Regions from separate parts of the Heyndrickxia sp. MSNUG genome, predicted to be linked through region 3. Evidence: a T-box and tRNA genes for the amino acid it is inferred to sense, from the RefSeq annotation. Region 3 holds a T-box; the other regions hold tRNA genes.

Region 1 (5,881 bases), 2.4 Mb from region 3:
GTAACTATAACGGTCCTAAGGTAGCGAAATTCCTTGTCGGGTAAGTTCCGACCCGCACGAAAGGCGTAACGATCTGGGCACTGTCTCAACGAGAGACTCGGTGAAATTATAGTACCTGTGAAGATGCAGGTTACCCGCGACAGGACGGAAAGACCCCGTGGAGCTTTACTGTAGCCTGATATTGAATTTTGGTACAGCTTGTACAGGATAGGTAGGAGCCTGAGAAACCGGAGCGCCAGCTTCGGTGGAGGCGTCGGTGGGATACTACCCTGGCTGTATTGAAATTCTAACCCACGCCCCCGATCGGGGCGGGAGACAGTGTCAGGTGGGCAGTTTGACTGGGGCGGTCGCCTCCTAAAGAGTAACGGAGGCGCCCAAAGGTTCCCTCAGAATGGTTGGAAATCATTCGCAGAGTGTAAAGGCACAAGGGAGCTTGACTGCGAGACCTACAAGTCGAGCAGGGACGAAAGTCGGGCTTAGTGATCCGGTGGTTCCGCATGGAAGGGCCATCGCTCAACGGATAAAAGCTACCCCGGGGATAACAGGCTTATCTCCCCCAAGAGTCCACATCGACGGGGAGGTTTGGCACCTCGATGTCGGCTCATCGCATCCTGGGGCTGTAGTCGGTCCCAAGGGTTGGGCTGTTCGCCCATTAAAGCGGTACGCGAGCTGGGTTCAGAACGTCGTGAGACAGTTCGGTCCCTATCCGTCGTGGGCGCAGGAAATTTGAGAGGAGCTGTCCTTAGTACGAGAGGACCGGGATGGACGCACCGCTGGTGTACCAGTTGTCTTGCCAAAGGCATCGCTGGGTAGCTATGTGCGGACGGGATAAGTGCTGAAAGCATCTAAGCATGAAGCCCCCCTCAAGATGAGATTTCCCATAGCGCAAGCTAGTAAGAACCCTGAAAGATGATCAGGTTGATAGGTCAGAGGTGGAAGCGCGGTGACGTGTGGAGCTGACTGATACTAATCGTTCGAGGACTTAACCAAATTTAGATTACTCGTTCTTCTAATTCTTCTTATACATTATCTAGTTTTGAGGGAATGAAAAATTTCTCTTGCAAAATGCATAAAAGACAGTATAATAGATATTGTCTTTGAAAAAATGTCTGGTGGCGATGGCGAGAAGGTCACACCCGTTCCCATACCGAACACGGAAGTTAAGCTTCTCAGCGCCGATGGTAGTTGGGGGTTTCCCCCTGTGAGAGTAGGACGCCGCCGGGCAGGATGCATTCTTGAATCCTAGTTATGCTTTCTTAGATAAGGATCGTGAATCCAAGTCCCAGAAGTAATTATTATTCCGCAGTAGCTCAGTGGTAGAGCACTCGGCTGTTAACCGAGCGGTCGTAGGTTCGAATCCTACCTGCGGAGCCATTTGGAGAGCTGTCCGAGAGGTCGAAGGAGCACGATTGGAAATCGTGTAGACGGTTACCGCTGTCTCAAGGGTTCGAATCCCTTGCTCTCCGCCATATAAACTTTATATCTGGCCCCTTGGTCAAGCGGTTAAGACACCGCCCTTTCACGGCGGTAACACGGGTTCGAATCCCGTAGGGGTCACCAAGAATTATTTAAGCTTACAAAAACAGCACTTTCAATATGGAGGATTAGCTCAGCTGGGAGAGCATCTGCCTTACAAGCAGAGGGTCGGCGGTTCGATCCCGTCATCCTCCACCATAACAATTTAATGGTTAATTATTATCGTCGCGGGGTGGAGCAGCCCGGTAGCTCGTCGGGCTCATAACCCGAAGGTCGCAGGTTCAAATCCTGCCCCCGCAATTTGGTCCCGTGGTGTAGCGGTTAACATGCCTGCCTGTCACGCAGGAGATCGCCGGTTCGATCCCGGTCGGGACCGCCATTTGTGGCTCAGTAGCTCAGTCGGTAGAGCAAAGGACTGAAAATCCTTGTGTCGGCGGTTCGATTCCGTCCTGAGCCACCATTTATAAAAACACTTGTTTTTACAGGAAACATGATTAAATGGGTTTTTCACAAATCAAAATCATGTTATAATGGAGGGGTAGCGAAGTGGCTAAACGCGGCGGACTGTAAATCCGCTCCCTCAGGGTTCGGCGGTTCGAATCCGTCCCCCTCCACCATTTTTCTTTAGGGGTATAGTTTAAAGGTAGAACGAAGGTCTCCAAAACCTTTGGTGTGGGTTCGATTCCTACTACCCCTGCCAATTTTATAATGGCGATTGTGGCGAAGTGGTTAACGCACCTGATTGTGGTTCAGGCATTCGTGGGTTCGATTCCCATCAGTCGCCCCATTATAATTCACAAATGTAATAATAAGAGCATACAATATATTGGGCTATAGCCAAGCGGTAAGGCATCGCACTTTGACTGCGACATGCGTTGGTTCGAATCCAGCTAGCCCAGCCATTTTTGCGGAAGTAGTTCAGTGGTAGAATACAACCTTGCCAAGGTTGGGGTCGCGGGTTCGAATCCCGTCTTCCGCTCCAATAAGTATGGCGGCATAGCCAAGTGGTAAGGCAAAGGTCTGCAAAACCTTTATTCACCGGTTCAAATCCGGTTGCCGCCTCCATTAGATTACTAATGGTAGTTGTAAAGTAAGTCATCTTAATATGCCGGTGTGGCGGAATTGGCAGACGCGCACGACTCAAAATCGTGTTCCTTCTGGAGTGTCGGTTCGACCCCGACCACCGGTACCACTTTTATTATTAAACAGGGATTCCTGTTTTCTTTATTTCATTTAATATGTATGCGGGTGTAGTTTAGTGGTAAAACCTCAGCCTTCCAAGCTGATGATGAGGGTTCGATTCCCTTCACCCGCTCCATACATACGTAACTAACGCAGCATTTCGTTTTCAGAAAACGAAGTGTTGCGTTTTTTTCTGTTCGCTGAAATGGATTGTAACAAAAAATATATATTGGGTGCTTTCTCGTATTTCCCTATGAGGGGATAAAAACGTTAAGAAAAGATTCAATGACTGTAGTCTCCTTTCGAAGGAGTTCGAGTAAATAAACTTGATAAAAAAAAGGATGCCTCAGCATCCCACAATTTTATACGTACCTGATCCCCCGTGAATTTGGATGAACATGTTCATTAGTGATTCTGTCATTTTTTCTTTGCTTTCCTGTGGTTCTGATGGCCTTAAGTAAACGATTTGCAGAGCGTTCGTGGTTACCAGCGTTACCGCGGTCCTTTCTGAGTCAACGAATGGGCTGCCAAATGGTCCTTGATCATCTGCGGAAACAATTAAATTACTTACATTGTTTATTCTGCCATTTAGGCCTGCGTATTCTTCTGTTTCTATACCTATTCTTATCTGGACATTGCCGCTGAGCTTATCACAGTCATAAACACCAATAGGGACCTGGTATTCAAGTGAGAAGAAGTTGTTTAAGTCTATCGCGCTATGTACGGGTTGAAGATAGTTTTGTTTGGCAATCCTGCGATAAAGGGCTTCAGCGGAATGTCTATAGCGGTTTGGATCTTTTCCTGTGCTTTTGAAAATACTTCGCCATTCCTTAATACCATCCAGCTCCGTCACATTTTTTTCTAAGAGATCAAAGTAAATGGATTCCTGGAAAAGCTGAAGCCTGCCTTTTAGCATTTGCGGAGAATCCCCTACCTGAATATCTTTATATTCTATAACCCCGACCGAAAACCCGGGTATGAGATCACAAATCGTACTGGATACCTTAATTTCCATTGATTCCACCTCCAAAACTGCTTTAAAATAGTTTATCATAAAAGTGATGTGCATTTAAAATCGGGACCTTCATAATGAATTCTTTAAAAAGATGTGTTTATATAGATAGGCCGTTTGAAAAATAAAATCTACAAAGAAAGGAGGTACATTTCAATGGACATTAACGAAATTAAGCAAGACATCATTGAATATAGCAAAACAATTGGTATAGATAAAATCGGTTTTGCAGCACCATCGACTTTCGAGGAAATGAAAATACGATTATACAGACAGCAGGAACTTCAATATCAATCTGGCTTTGAAGAAAAAGATATTGAAAAGAGAACGGAGCCCTCGCTGATCTTTGAAAAGCCCAAATCCATCATTTCGATTGCGCTGACTTACCCGTCGAAGATGAGAACAACGGTTGTCAGCAAGAAGGGGCAGAGAAGAGGCATTTTCTGCAGGGCATCATGGGGAACGGATTACCACTCTATTTTGAGAGATAGGCTGAAAAAACTTGAAGAGTATATTGCTAAGAAGGTTTCAGGTGCTAGATTCAAATCAATGGTCGATACAGGCGAACTGGTGGACAGGGCTGTCGCTGAGCGTGCAGGAATTGGCTGGAGCGGAAAGAACTGTTCCATCATCACCCCTGAATTCGGTTCATATGTGTATCTTGGTGAAATGATCACTAATATTCCGTTTGAACCCGATTCGCCTATGGAGGATAGATGCGGCAGCTGTAATAAATGTGTGGAGGTTTGTCCGACTGGTGCTCTTGTCCAGGGGGGACAGCTTGATGCTCAGAAGTGCATTGCGTTTGTCACACAGACGAAGGGTTTCCTTGCAGATGGGTTTCGTGATAAACTTGGCAACCGTTTATATGGCTGTGATACATGTCAGACTGTGTGTCCGGAAAATAAGGGTAAGGATTTTCACTTCCACACAGAAATGGAGCCTGATCCGGAAATTGCCAAACCGCTGTTAAAGCCATTATTGACAATCAGCAATCGTGACTTTAAGGAGAAGTTCGGATATGTATCAGGGTCGTGGAGAGGCAAGAAGCCAATCCAGCGAAATGCGATTATTGCATTGGCGCATTATAAGGATGAAACTGCTATTCCGGATCTAATCATGGTATTGAAGGAGGACCAGCGTCCTGTCCTAAGGGGGACGGCTGCATGGGCTCTGGGCAAAATTGGCGGACACGAAGCGTTTACTGCACTCTCAGCAGCATTAGAAGCTGAAAAGGATGCTGATGTTCTTGCCGAGATAGGTAAAGGGCTGGAGTTCTTTAAGGATGGCTCAGAAAACAGTATATCAATCTAAAGAGGAATGGGTTTGTAATAAATCCAATCCTCTTTTCTTTTTACTTGATGTGCAGGTAAATGTCTTTAAAGCAGGATTGTAGCAAAGCGACAATCTTTATAAATAAGTTTTTATATGCTTGAAATCCTGAGTCTCTTCATAAATATGAAAGATGAAGGGAGAGATGAACATGCGTGAACAACTGCAGGAGCTGCTTGAACAGCGTGTCCTTCAATGTGTCTCAATGCCACGGAATCTTTTGCATGAATGCCCGGCAATCGAGATAAAGAAGCAAAGCTGCTTAAGAAGATCTGCTGAAATAGTAAAAGCGAAAGCAAAGGGCAGTATTGAAAGAAAGTTAGAGGGAAAGGAAACTGCAAAGGTATTATACGATGTCCATTTCCAATACTTAATCAAGCAGAAGGGCCATTTTTATATGGAAGAGGAAGTGGAGAAGAGGCAGGCCGAGTTTTATAAAGGCGTGCTGGTTAAAGATGAGAAGTTGAAGGAATCTGAACCTGATGGAGATGAGGGCGCAGCCATGCCAGTTTTTGCAGAGGAGTCATCACATAATAGGGCAGGATATCAATATGACCGGTTAAAAGCTGTGCAATATGCCGAGAGATGGTGGAATGACTTTAATCCTGCGTATAAAAAGTTCGAGGTCGACTGTACAAATTATATTTCACAATGCCTTCATACTGGTGGAGCTCCGATGAGGGGTTATCCAAACCGCAGCAACGGCTGGTGGATGCAAAACAATAATTGGAGCTTCAGCTGGACTGTAGCCAATGCGATGCGCTGGTATCTTCCTGCCTCAAAGTTCGGATTGAGGGCGAGAGAGGTGAGCAGTGCTGAGCAGCTTAAGCTTGGAGATGTAATCTGTTATGATTTCCAGGGTGATGGCCGCTTCGACCA
Region 2 (5,881 bases), 220 kb from region 3:
AAAGTATACGTTAAGTGGAAAAGGATGTGGAGTTGCTTAGACAACCAGGATGTTGGCTTAGAAGCAGCCACCATTTAAAGAGTGCGTAATAGCTCACTGGTCGAGTGACTCTGCGCCGAAAATGTACCGGGGCTAAACGTATCACCGAAGCTGTGGATTGACATCTTTGATGTCAGTGGTAGGAGAGCGTTCTAAGGGCGTTGAAGCTAGACCGTAAGGACTGGTGGAGCGCTTAGAAGTGAGAATGCCGGTATGAGTAGCGAAAGATGGGTGAGAATCCCATCCACCGAATGCCTAAGGTTTCCTGAGGAAGGCTCGTCCTCTCAGGGTTAGTCGGGACCTAAGCCGAGGCCGAAAGGCGTAGGCGATGGACAACAGGTTGATATTCCTGTACCACCTCTTTATCGTTTGAGCAATGGGGGGACGCAGTAGGATAGGGTAAGCGCGCTGTTGGATATGCGCGTCTAAGCAGTAAGGCTGCAAGTGAGGCAAATCCCGCTTGCGTGAAGGCTGAGCTGTGACAGCGAGGGAAATATAGTACCGAAGTTCCTGATTTCACACTGCCAAGAAAAGCCTCTAGCGAGATAAAAGGTGCCCGTACCGCAAACCGACACAGGTAGGCGAGGAGAGAATCCTAAGGTGAGCGAGAGAACTCTCGTTAAGGAACTCGGCAAAATGACCCCGTAACTTCGGGAGAAGGGGTGCTCATTTGGGTGAATAGCCTAGATGAGCCGCAGTGAATAGGCCCAGGCGACTGTTTAGCAAAAACACAGGTCTCTGCGAAGCCGCAAGGCGAAGTATAGGGGCTGACGCCTGCCCGGTGCTGGAAGGTTAAGAGGAGGGGTTAGCGCAAGCGAAGCTCTGAATCGAAGCCCCAGTAAACGGCGGCCGTAACTATAACGGTCCTAAGGTAGCGAAATTCCTTGTCGGGTAAGTTCCGACCCGCACGAAAGGCGTAACGATCTGGGCACTGTCTCAACGAGAGACTCGGTGAAATTATAGTACCTGTGAAGATGCAGGTTACCCGCGACAGGACGGAAAGACCCCGTGGAGCTTTACTGTAGCCTGATATTGAATTTTGGTACAGCTTGTACAGGATAGGTAGGAGCCTGAGAAACCGGAGCGCCAGCTTCGGTGGAGGCGTCGGTGGGATACTACCCTGGCTGTATTGAAATTCTAACCCACGCCCCCGATCGGGGCGGGAGACAGTGTCAGGTGGGCAGTTTGACTGGGGCGGTCGCCTCCTAAAGAGTAACGGAGGCGCCCAAAGGTTCCCTCAGAATGGTTGGAAATCATTCGCAGAGTGTAAAGGCACAAGGGAGCTTGACTGCGAGACCTACAAGTCGAGCAGGGACGAAAGTCGGGCTTAGTGATCCGGTGGTTCCGCATGGAAGGGCCATCGCTCAACGGATAAAAGCTACCCCGGGGATAACAGGCTTATCTCCCCCAAGAGTCCACATCGACGGGGAGGTTTGGCACCTCGATGTCGGCTCATCGCATCCTGGGGCTGTAGTCGGTCCCAAGGGTTGGGCTGTTCGCCCATTAAAGCGGTACGCGAGCTGGGTTCAGAACGTCGTGAGACAGTTCGGTCCCTATCCGTCGTGGGCGCAGGAAATTTGAGAGGAGCTGTCCTTAGTACGAGAGGACCGGGATGGACGCACCGCTGGTGTACCAGTTGTCTTGCCAAAGGCATCGCTGGGTAGCTATGTGCGGACGGGATAAGTGCTGAAAGCATCTAAGCATGAAGCCCCCCTCAAGATGAGATTTCCCATAGCGCAAGCTAGTAAGAACCCTGAAAGATGATCAGGTTGATAGGTCAGAGGTGGAAGCGCGGTGACGTGTGGAGCTGACTGATACTAATCGTTCGAGGACTTAACCAAATAGATTACTCGTTCTTCTAATTCTTCTTACACATTATCTAGTTTTGAGGGAATGAAAAATTTCTCTTGCAAAATGCATAAAAGACGATATAATAGAAATTGTCTTTAAAAAATGTCTGGTGACGATAGCGAGAAGGTCACACCCGTTCCCATACCGAACACGGAAGTTAAGCTTCTCAGCGCCGATGGTAGTTGGGGGTTTCCCCCTGTGAGAGTAGGACGTCGCCGGGCAGTTTCAAATGGAGGATTAGCTCAGCTGGGAGAGCATCTGCCTTACAAGCAGAGGGTCGGCGGTTCGATCCCGTCATCCTCCACCATTACATTTGCCGGTGTAGCTCAATTGGTAGAGCAACTGACTTGTAATCAGTAGGTTGGGGGTTCAAGTCCTCTCGCCGGCACCATTTTTAACCTAATTACACACGTACGAGCCATTAGCTCAGTCGGTAGAGCATCTGACTTTTAATCAGAGGGTCGAAGGTTCGAGTCCTTCATGGCTCACCATTTCAACTTTATATGCGGGTGTGGCGGAATTGGCAGACGCACCAGACTTAGGATCCGGCGCCGCAAGGCGTGGGGGTTCGACTCCCTTCACCCGCACCATTTTTTCTAAAAAAATATGTATGCGGAAGTAGTTCAGTGGTAGAATACAACCTTGCCAAGGTTGGGGTCGCGGGTTCGAATCCCGTCTTCCGCTCCAAAAGTTCCTTAGCCGGGGTGGCGGAACTGGCAGACGCACAGGACTTAAAATCCTGCGGTAGGTGACTACCGTACCGGTTCGATTCCGGTCCTCGGCACCATTTTCGATTTAACATCATATGCGCCCGTAGCTCAATTGGATAGAGCGTCTGACTACGGATCAGAAGGTTATGGGTTCGACTCCTTTCGGGCGCGCCAATATTTTACTCTATATCGGGGAGTAGCTCAGCTTGGTAGAGCACTTGGTTTGGGACCAAGGGGTCGCAGGTTCGAATCCTGTCTTCCCGACCAGATACTGATATAATATGGGGCCTTAGCTCAGCTGGGAGAGCGCCTGCCTTGCACGCAGGAGGTCAGCGGTTCGATCCCGCTAGGCTCCACCATATCTTTTTGAAAATTTAATTTGGCGGTGTAGCTCAGCTGGCTAGAGCGTACGGTTCATACCCGTAAGGTCGGGGGTTCGATCCCCTCCGCCGCTACCAATTTTACAATCTGGTTGAACCTATTCAATCTAGGCTAAACATGGACCTTTAGCTCAGCTGGTTAGAGCAGACGGCTCATAACCGTCCGGTCGTAGGTTCGAGTCCTACAAGGTCCACCATATATTGTTTGTTATTTCACGGAGGTATACCCAAGTCCGGCTGAAGGGATCGGTCTTGAAAACCGACAGGCGGGTAACACCGCGCGGGGGTTCGAATCCCTCTACCTCCTCCATAATTTCATTTGCATTTATTACCGTCGCGGGGTGGAGCAACGAGCGTTACTTCACTGAATGAACTGCGAGTTGTACCGATCGAGCAGCAGCTTGAATTAGCTTCCTGAGATCGGGACAGCACTTGCTCTCAAGGAGCATAAACAATAAGATATTTTTATTATCGTCGCGGGGTGGAGCAGCCCGGTAGCTCGTCGGGCTCATAACCCGAAGGTCGCAGGTTCAAATCCTGCCCCCGCAATTAAGTTTTTTTAAGTAATACACTTGAAAAAAACTTTGGTCCCGTGGTGTAGCGGTTAACATGCCTGCCTGTCACGCAGGAGATCGCCGGTTCGATCCCGGTCGGGACCGCCATTTGTGGCTCAGTAGCTCAGTCGGTAGAGCAAAGGACTGAAAATCCTTGTGTCGGCGGTTCGATTCCGTCCTGAGCCACCTTTATTTTTTTTAATTTAATATGCATTTTGAAATATGGCGATTGTGGCGAAGTGGTTAACGCACCTGATTGTGGTTCAGGCATTCGTGGGTTCGATTCCCATCAGTCGCCCCATTTTTTGCGGGTGTAGTTTAGTGGTAAAACCTCAGCCTTCCAAGCTGATGATGAGAGTTCGATTCTCTTCACCCGCTCCATAAGGGCCTATAGCTCAGCTGGTTAGAGCGCACGCCTGATAAGCGTGAGGTCGATGGTTCGAGTCCATTTAGGCCCATTTTTTTTATCATTTTATTATTCCGCAGTAGCTCAGTGGTAGAGCACTCGGCTGTTAACCGAGCGGTCGTAGGTTCGAATCCTACCTGCGGAGCCATATGGGGAAGTACTCAAGAGGCTGAAGAGGCGCCCCTGCTAAGGGTGTAGGTCGGGTAACCGGCGCGAGGGTTCAAATCCCTCCTTCTCCGCCATAAGGCCCCTTGGTCAAGCGGTTAAGACACCGCCCTTTCACGGCGGTAACACGGGTTCGAATCCCGTAGGGGTCATAAGGAAAGCTGTTAGCATTATTGCTAACAGCTTTTTTTCTGTTTAGTTGTATTAAGGTCAATGTTTTTAAGCACCTGTTTATTGGGGCGGAGGGCCGACTCTTCAGAAAATGCAAATGCATTTCCATCGTGCGTAGCAAGATTCGAGGAAACCGTTCATAGGCCTGCCGGATCAGCGGCAACGGTGAGTCCTCGCAGGAGCAAAACGATGACGTGGTGCACCGGACGCCCTGCGGAAAGCGAGTGCCTGGAGCGGAAATCAACAGAAAAAGTAAGACAGCCAAGTTCTAAAAAAAGGATAAACATAACTCCATTAGGTTTATTAAGCCCCCAAAAAGGGTATATAATATTGATTTTATGTTTAATAAGTCGAAATTGGCTGAAGGAATAATTAGTCAATATCCATTCATCTTAAACCTGGTTAACATAGTTTCAATTCCGCTGGTCATCTATTACCACATTTTTACCTGGATGTTGGTTATCTGCTAAATGGGTATCTTAAAATGCCAATGCCACAGACCTCTTTACCTACTAGTATGTTTGAGAGTCGCCTCAATGAGAAAGGCTAAATAACAAGTTGAAATGAAAACGTTATCATTTCAATAATATTTTTTCTGCTATTACTCTCTATCACCCAAGAAATTTCAGCGTTTCCTCTAAAAAATCATTATTCTCTTTTCAAAAATAGTAAACTTTCCTTCAACATAATTCGCGTAATTGGAAGATTTAGTACATTAAAGCGCTACCAATTGTCAGTGTTTGTCGATATTAATATTTTATTAAGATTTATTGTCGAAATATTAAAAAAATGTTTACAAGGATTTCGCGCTGCTAACTAGAATACTACTGAAAAAGGGTGTTTCCAAAAATATTAAGCATGTTCTAATAAAGGCAGGTGGAAGGGTTTGGTAATCAATCCTACAGAGTTTGAATTGCATCTATTCCATGAAGGCACTTTGTACCAGAGTTACAATTTATTTGGTGCGCATGTCATTAAAAATGAATCTAATACATATACTCGATTTTGTGTGTGGGCTCCAAATGCCAGGGCTGTGAGTCTGGCAGGGGACTTTAATCAATGGGATGGCAACGGTTTTGGTTTGCACAAAGTGAATAATGAAGGTGTATGGCAGATTGTACTAGAAGGCGACCTTTCTGGGGCGATTTATAAGTATGAAATCACATCCCAGGCAGGTGAGAGGATTTTAAAGGCAGATCCATACGCGTTTTTTTCAGAGCTTAGGCCGAACACAGCTTCAATTGTTTATCCTCTCGAAGGTTATAAATGGAGTGATCATAAATGGCTGCAGAAGAGGGAGAGAAAAAGCAGCCTGGATGAACCTATGTATATCTATGAGCTGCATGCAGGTTCCTGGAAAAAGGCAGCAGATGGCTCTTTCCTTACTTACCGTGAGCTGGCAGATGAGCTGATTCCATATATTTTAACGCATGGATACACACATATCGAATTATTGCCGCTAACTGAGCATCCGCTCGATATCTCCTGGGGCTACCAATCTACCGGTTATTTCTCTGTTACTAGCAGATATGGCACCCCGCATGATTTTATGTATTTCGTTGATATATGCCATCAAAATGGAATTGGAGTAATCATTGACTGGAT
Region 3 (5,881 bases):
ACCTGGCCAATGAATCCAATGACCGTACCGTTCAATGTGATTTCAGCTGTACGTCCAGGGTGCATTCCTGCAAGCTCTGCTTTCTGGAAGCCAAGTTGGCTTTCTAGTCCTAGTTTGGCAGCAAGACCTTCTACGATTCCTTTAAGGACAAAGAAGTCGACCGGCTTCTTTTCACCCTGCCATGGATGGCTTTCCCATAGTCCTGTAATCGCAGCTGCTAGGTGCTCTCGCTCTTCAGGAAGTTCATCATTGCTGTTCTTTAAGAATACTGCTCCTGTTTCATAAACAGCTACACTATCATTTTGGCGTGCGATATTGTATTTAAGCACTTCAAGCAGCTGTGGAACGATGCTCAGTCGCAAAATGCTGCGGTCTTCACTCATCGGCATTGCTAATTTAACAGGCTCGCGTTCATCTAAAGCATATTGCAGCGCTTTTTCTTCACTTGTAAGTGAGTAAGTAACCGCCTGGTAAAGACCTGCACCTTCCATGAAACGACGGACAACCCGACGCTTTTTCTGATACTCAGAAAGGTGTCCTGGTGTTGATGATCCAATTGGAAGAGTTGTTCTCAGGTTATCATAGCCAAATAAGCGGCCTACCTCTTCAATTAAATCTTCTTCAATGGTGATATCGCCGCGGCGAGTTGGAACGGTTACGGAGATGGTATCATTATCGACAGCCGTTTCAAACTTCAGGCGGTTAAAAATATCCTCAACCTGCTTCATTTCAAGGTCTGTTCCCAAAACTTTGTTGATTTTTTCAAGAGTTGTTGTCACAACCAAAGGTTTGATCTCAAGTGCATCCGCTTCTACGATGCCTCCAAGGACTTCACCGCCAGCAAGCTGAATCATTAATTCAGCAGCACGTTCAGCAGCCGGGCGCACTCTTTGAGGGTCAACACCTTTTTCATAGCGAGAGCTGGCCTCACTTCTCAAGCCATGGTCTTTGGATGCTTTACGGATTACTCCACCCGCGAAATAAGCAGACTCAAGGAGAACTGTAGTCGTATCGCTTCCTACTTCTGAGTTCGCTCCGCCCATTACACCCGCAAGCGCCACAGGCTCGCTGCCGTTGGTGATTACAAGGTGATCAGCAGTTAATGTGCGTTTCGTATCATCCAGCGTTTCAATCACTTCACCAGACTTCGCGCGGCGGACCAGGATTTCTTTTGATCCCAGTTTGTCGTAGTCGAAAGCATGCAGCGGCTGGCCATATTCCAAAAGAATAAAGTTGGTGATATCAACGACATTATTGTGCGGACGGATACCTGCAGCCATCAATCTAGTCTGCAGCCAAACCGGTGATGGACCAACCTTTACATTTTTAATGACCTTTGCAACATACAAAGGATTATCTTCCTTAGCATCAACGGTTACATTAATATAATCGCTTGCTTGTTCCGAAGAAGTTTCTGGCTGTGGATTTGGCAGTTTAATTTCTTTTCCAAGAATGGCTCCTACTTCGTATGCAACACCAATCATGCTCATTGCGTCAGCGCGGTTTGGAGTCAACCCAAGCTCAAGGATTTCATCATCCCTGTTCAACACTGCAAGAGCATCCTGGCCGATTTCAGTATCCTGTGGGAAATTGTAAATACCTTCAGCAAATTCCTTAGGTGCAAGCTTTGCTTCGATTCCAAGCTCAGCCAAAGAGCAGATCATCCCATTGGATTCTTCGCCGCGAAGCTTTGCTTTCTTGATTTTAAAGTTACCAGGAAGAACTGCTCCTACCGTTGCAACTGCTACTTTTTGCCCTTTTCCAACGTTTGGTGCACCGCAAATGATTTGAACTGGTTCGCCATCGCCAAGGTCCACAAGAGTCTTGTTCAATTTTTCTGCATTCGGGTGTTTTTCACATTCAATTACGTGACCCACTACTACACCGCTCATGCCCTCGTTTAACTTTTCTACGCCTTCAACCTCAATGCCGCTCTTTGTGATTTTTTCAGCAAGCTCATCCGCAGATACGCCAGCTAAATCAATATAATCCTGCAGCCATTTATATGATACCAACATGGTTTAATCCTCCTAATCCTTATTCTTCAACCGAAAATTGCTTTAAGAAGCGGACATCATTTGTGTAGAAGTGACGGATGTCGTCCACTCCATATTTAAGCATTGCGATACGTTCTGGTCCCATACCAAATGCGAAGCCTGTATATTTCTTGGAATCGTAACCAGCCATTTCAAGAACGTTAGGATGAACCATTCCCGCTCCAAGGATTTCAATCCAGCCCGTTCCTTTACATACGTTACAGCCTGAACCTCCACAGATTTTGCAGGAAATATCCATTTCTACTGATGGCTCAGTGAATGGGAAAAAGCTCGGGCGCAAACGGATTTCACGGTCTTCACCGAACATCTTCTTTGCAAATACTGCAAGAGTGCCTTTAAGATCGCTCATACGAACATTTTCATCTATAACCAATCCTTCGATTTGCATGAACTGGTGTGAGTGTGTTGCATCATCATTATCACGGCGGTATACCTTACCAGGGCAGATAATTTTAACTGGACCTTTGCCTTGGTGCTTTTCCATCGTTCTCGCCTGTACTGGCGAAGTGTGAGTGCGCATCAGAATTTCTTCCGTGATATAGAAGGAATCCTGCATGTCACGCGCGGGATGTCCCTTAGGAAGGTTCAGCGCTTCAAAGTTATAATAATCTTTTTCAACTTCAGGGCCTTCTTCAACTGTATAGCCCATGCCAATGAAAAGATCTTCAATTTCTTCAATGATGCTTGTAAGCGGATGATGGCTACCAGTATTAACTGGTCTTCCAGGAAGTGTTACATCAATTTGTTCGGCTGCCAATTGCTTTGCAACAGCCGCTTCTTCAAGCTCCTGCTGCTTCACTTCAATCTGCCCAGCAATTGCGTCGCGGACTTCATTAGCAAGAGCACCCATCATTGGTCTTTCTTCAGCGGATAATTTGCCCATTCCCTTTAATACTTCCGTAATAGGACCTTTTTTTCCAAGATAGGAAACTCGAATATCATTCAATTCTTTAAGATCAGCTGCTGCAGCTACTTTTTCAAGTGCTTCAGCCTGCAGTTCTTTTAAACGTTCCTGCATTTTAAATCCTCCTTCATTTCATACATTTCTTTTTTGAACACAAAAAGACCTCATCCCAGATAAAGGGACGAGGTCTTGGTTATCGCGGTACCACCCTTTTTAACAGGCAATACGATTATGTATTACTTGTTCGCTTCATTAAGATAACGGCTTGTGCCGATGCATCTTTACACTCATTCAGAGTGGTCCCGATGCCAACTCAGGAGGTGAACTTCGCTTGCCTGTTCCATAAAAATGCTCCCAATCATCGGCATTTTCTCCCTGGATGGCCATCATCAAGCTACTTTTCTCCGTCATCGTTTTTGAAATATTATTTTGCTGTTTATTATAGTATAAACAGCGCGCAGTATCAAATGGTTTTGAAAAAAATGCGCCTATTTTGCCGTTTGCAAATAATATAGCAGGATCCCCGCGGCCACTGCTACATTCAAGGATTCACTTTTCCCAAGAATAGGGATATACAGATTTTGCGTTGTTTTTGCCAGCAGCTCCTTGTTTACTCCGCTACCCTCATTCCCAACGAGCAGAGCGAATGATTCATTGCTGGCTGCCTTAGTAAAAACAGAACCGTTTTCAAGTGCTGTTCCGTATACAGGAATATTTTCTGTTGTAAGATGATCAATCCACTCATTGAGGTTGCCGTTAAGGACAGGTAAATGAAAATGGCTGCCCTGCGCAGAGCGGAGCACCTTTGGATTGTAAATATCGACACTGCCTTTTCCAACAATAACTGCATCAATTCCAGCTGCATCCGCTGTCCTGATCATCGTTCCAAGGTTCCCTGGATCCTGAACAGAATCAATTAACAAATACGTTTTCCAGTTCTCAATAGTCTGTCCAGGCTGCCTGCAAACGGCAAAAATGCCTTGTGTTGTTTCCGTCTCAGCAAGCTGCTTGCTAATTTCATCCGTCACGATTGTAACAGGGATATCGCCATAATCCCAGCTTGGCGGCATTTCTGTTTTTTCATTCAGGATGATTTCTTCCACACATTCTTTTTGTTTAAGTGCTTCCTCAACTAGATGGAAGCCTTCAATAAGAAATGTGCCAGACTTATCTCTTTCCTTACGCGTCTGTAGTTTTTTCCATTGTTTAACTTGTGGATTTTTATCAGATTGAATGTACTTCACTCTGGCTCTCCTTTAATATGGATTGTTCAATTTTACTATTATATCTCAAATTCGATACATAATAAAACCAAAATGGTGAATTCTATAATCAATGTTGAAATTTGAAAGGAGTATGAGTAAACAATGAACTTGAACCTTAGAAATGCAGTTATTTCAAATGTTTCTGGAAATACACAGGATGAGCTTAAGGATACAATTGTTGATGCTATTGAAGCTGGTGAGGAAAAGATGCTGCCAGGACTCGGAGTACTATTCGAAGTAATCTGGCAAAACGCTTCTGAAGAAGAAAAGCAGGAAATGCTGGATGCGCTTGAATCTGGATTGAAAAGAAAATAATTCCAACGAATGAACTCCTTAATTTCCAGGAGTTCTTTTTTTGACACGAAAAAAAGGAAGGCCGCAGCCCTCCTTGTGTTTTCCTTATTCAAAAGTTAGTTGATCAACCGTTTCTTTATCAAGTCGTTTAATTACTTCTACAATTAATTTAACAGCATTTTCATAGTCATCACGGTGCAGCATTGCGGCATGTGAGTGAATATAACGCGTCGCGATTGTGATGGACAAGGCAGGAACTCCACGATGAGTCATGTGGATGGCACCTGAATCTGTACCGCCGCCGGCGACCGCATCGAACTGATATGGAATATTCAATTCGTCTGCTAAGTCTGTTACAAAGTCACGAAGACCTTTGTGTGAAACCATGGAAGCATCATAAATGATGATTTGCGGTCCATCTCCCATTTTGCTCAGTGCTTCCTTTTCAGTAACGCCTGGTGTATCTCCGGCAATCCCTACGTCAACACCGAAACCAATATCTGGCTCGATCAGCTGTGCAGAAGTTTTAGCCCCACGTAGACCTACTTCTTCCTGAACAGTACCCACTCCGTAAACCACGTTTGGATGCTCCTGGCCTTTAAGCTGCTTCAGTACATCGATTGCAATCGCACAGCCAATGCGGTTGTCCCATGCTTTTGCAAGCAGCATTTTTTCATTGTTCATCACTGTGAATTCGAAGTAAGGAACAATCATGTCTCCTGGAACGACTCCCCATTCCTTCGCTTCATCACGGCTTGATGCGCCGATGTCGATAAACATATCTTTAATATCAACCGGCTTTTTGCGTGCTTCAGCAGGCAGGATGTGAGGCGGTTTTGAACCGATCACCCCAGTGATTTCCCCTTTGCGAGTTACAATTGTCACACGCTGTGCCAGCATGACCTGTGACCACCATCCGCCAACTGGCTGGAAACGGATGAAGCCCTTGTCATCAATGTTTGTTACCATGAAGCCGACTTCATCAAGGTGACCAGCAACCATAATCTTGGGTCCGTTTTCGTTACCGACCTTTTTTGCGATCAAGCTGCCCAGACCATCTGTCGTTACTTCATCAGCAAATGGAGTTATGTATCTTTTCATTACTTCCCTTGGCTCACGCTCATTGCCGGGAATGCCTTTGGCATCAGTTAAGTCTTTTAACATCGTAAGTGTTTCATCTAATTTAGCCATTATTTCGACTCCCTTAATATGTAGTTTCGAATCCTATTATACTAAAACGGCAGGTCATTGTACAAAAAATTCTGCTAATATCCTTTGCGCTGCCTATCATAATTTACTTCATTTTTTTGAATATATGCCTGTTCGATTTGATTCTCTTCCAGTCCAAGCAGCTCAGCAAG

Evidence for each region. A T-box is a leader RNA that pairs with one kind of tRNA and senses whether it is charged. The one in region 3 lies ahead of pheS (phenylalanine--tRNA ligase subunit alpha), so its partner is inferred to be a tRNA-Phe.
Region 1: it encodes a tRNA-Phe, which carries the amino acid that the T-box ahead of pheS (phenylalanine--tRNA ligase subunit alpha) is inferred to sense. The anticodon was not compared.
Region 2: it encodes a tRNA-Phe, which carries the amino acid that the T-box ahead of pheS (phenylalanine--tRNA ligase subunit alpha) is inferred to sense. The anticodon was not compared.

What each region holds. Positions count from the first base shown of each region.
Region 1 is NZ_CP150978.1:1,123,125-1,129,005, forward strand. Features, by position in the region: rRNA gene AABM38_RS05510 (23S ribosomal RNA) at 1-990, shown strand, start outside; rRNA gene rrf (5S ribosomal RNA) at 1,109-1,224, shown strand; tRNA gene AABM38_RS05520 (tRNA-Asn) at 1,300-1,374, shown strand; tRNA gene AABM38_RS05525 (tRNA-Ser) at 1,378-1,469, shown strand; tRNA gene AABM38_RS05530 (tRNA-Glu) at 1,486-1,560, shown strand; tRNA gene AABM38_RS05535 (tRNA-Val) at 1,599-1,674, shown strand; tRNA gene AABM38_RS05540 (tRNA-Met) at 1,703-1,776, shown strand; tRNA gene AABM38_RS05545 (tRNA-Asp) at 1,780-1,855, shown strand; tRNA gene AABM38_RS05550 (tRNA-Phe) at 1,861-1,936, shown strand; tRNA gene AABM38_RS05555 (tRNA-Tyr) at 2,009-2,093, shown strand; tRNA gene AABM38_RS05560 (tRNA-Trp) at 2,103-2,176, shown strand; tRNA gene AABM38_RS05565 (tRNA-His) at 2,188-2,263, shown strand; tRNA gene AABM38_RS05570 (tRNA-Gln) at 2,304-2,378, shown strand; tRNA gene AABM38_RS05575 (tRNA-Gly) at 2,384-2,458, shown strand; tRNA gene AABM38_RS05580 (tRNA-Cys) at 2,467-2,541, shown strand; tRNA gene AABM38_RS05585 (tRNA-Leu) at 2,584-2,668, shown strand; tRNA gene AABM38_RS05590 (tRNA-Gly) at 2,721-2,794, shown strand; gene AABM38_RS05595 (B3/4 domain-containing protein) at 3,005-3,673, opposite strand; gene queG (tRNA epoxyqueuosine(34) reductase QueG) at 3,827-4,984, shown strand; gene AABM38_RS05605 (amidase domain-containing protein) at 5,154-5,881, shown strand, end outside.
Region 2 is NZ_CP150978.1:3,765,640-3,771,520, reverse strand. Features, by position in the region: rRNA gene AABM38_RS19025 (23S ribosomal RNA) at 1-1,880, shown strand, start outside; rRNA gene rrf (5S ribosomal RNA) at 1,996-2,111, shown strand; tRNA gene AABM38_RS19015 (tRNA-Val) at 2,122-2,197, shown strand; tRNA gene AABM38_RS19010 (tRNA-Thr) at 2,206-2,281, shown strand; tRNA gene AABM38_RS19005 (tRNA-Lys) at 2,306-2,381, shown strand; tRNA gene AABM38_RS19000 (tRNA-Leu) at 2,396-2,480, shown strand; tRNA gene AABM38_RS18995 (tRNA-Gly) at 2,503-2,577, shown strand; tRNA gene AABM38_RS18990 (tRNA-Leu) at 2,589-2,677, shown strand; tRNA gene AABM38_RS18985 (tRNA-Arg) at 2,698-2,774, shown strand; tRNA gene AABM38_RS18980 (tRNA-Pro) at 2,791-2,867, shown strand; tRNA gene AABM38_RS18975 (tRNA-Ala) at 2,884-2,959, shown strand; tRNA gene AABM38_RS18970 (tRNA-Met) at 2,982-3,058, shown strand; tRNA gene AABM38_RS18965 (tRNA-Ile) at 3,101-3,177, shown strand; tRNA gene AABM38_RS18960 (tRNA-Ser) at 3,198-3,290, shown strand; tRNA gene AABM38_RS18955 (tRNA-Met) at 3,456-3,529, shown strand; tRNA gene AABM38_RS18950 (tRNA-Asp) at 3,567-3,642, shown strand; tRNA gene AABM38_RS18945 (tRNA-Phe) at 3,648-3,720, shown strand; tRNA gene AABM38_RS18940 (tRNA-His) at 3,760-3,835, shown strand; tRNA gene AABM38_RS18935 (tRNA-Gly) at 3,842-3,915, shown strand; tRNA gene AABM38_RS18930 (tRNA-Ile) at 3,919-3,992, shown strand; tRNA gene AABM38_RS18925 (tRNA-Asn) at 4,014-4,088, shown strand; tRNA gene AABM38_RS18920 (tRNA-Ser) at 4,092-4,182, shown strand; tRNA gene AABM38_RS18915 (tRNA-Glu) at 4,186-4,257, shown strand; gene glgB (1,4-alpha-glucan branching protein GlgB) at 5,163-5,881, shown strand, end outside.
Region 3 is NZ_CP150978.1:3,549,001-3,554,881, forward strand. Features, by position in the region: gene pheT (phenylalanine--tRNA ligase subunit beta) at 1-2,018, opposite strand, end outside; gene pheS (phenylalanine--tRNA ligase subunit alpha) at 2,038-3,075, opposite strand; T-box leader at 3,136-3,381, opposite strand; gene AABM38_RS17905 (TrmH family RNA methyltransferase) at 3,450-4,205, opposite strand; gene sspI (small acid-soluble spore protein SspI) at 4,329-4,541, shown strand; gene AABM38_RS17915 (M42 family metallopeptidase) at 4,626-5,711, opposite strand; gene AABM38_RS17920 (dUTP diphosphatase) at 5,786-5,881, opposite strand, start outside.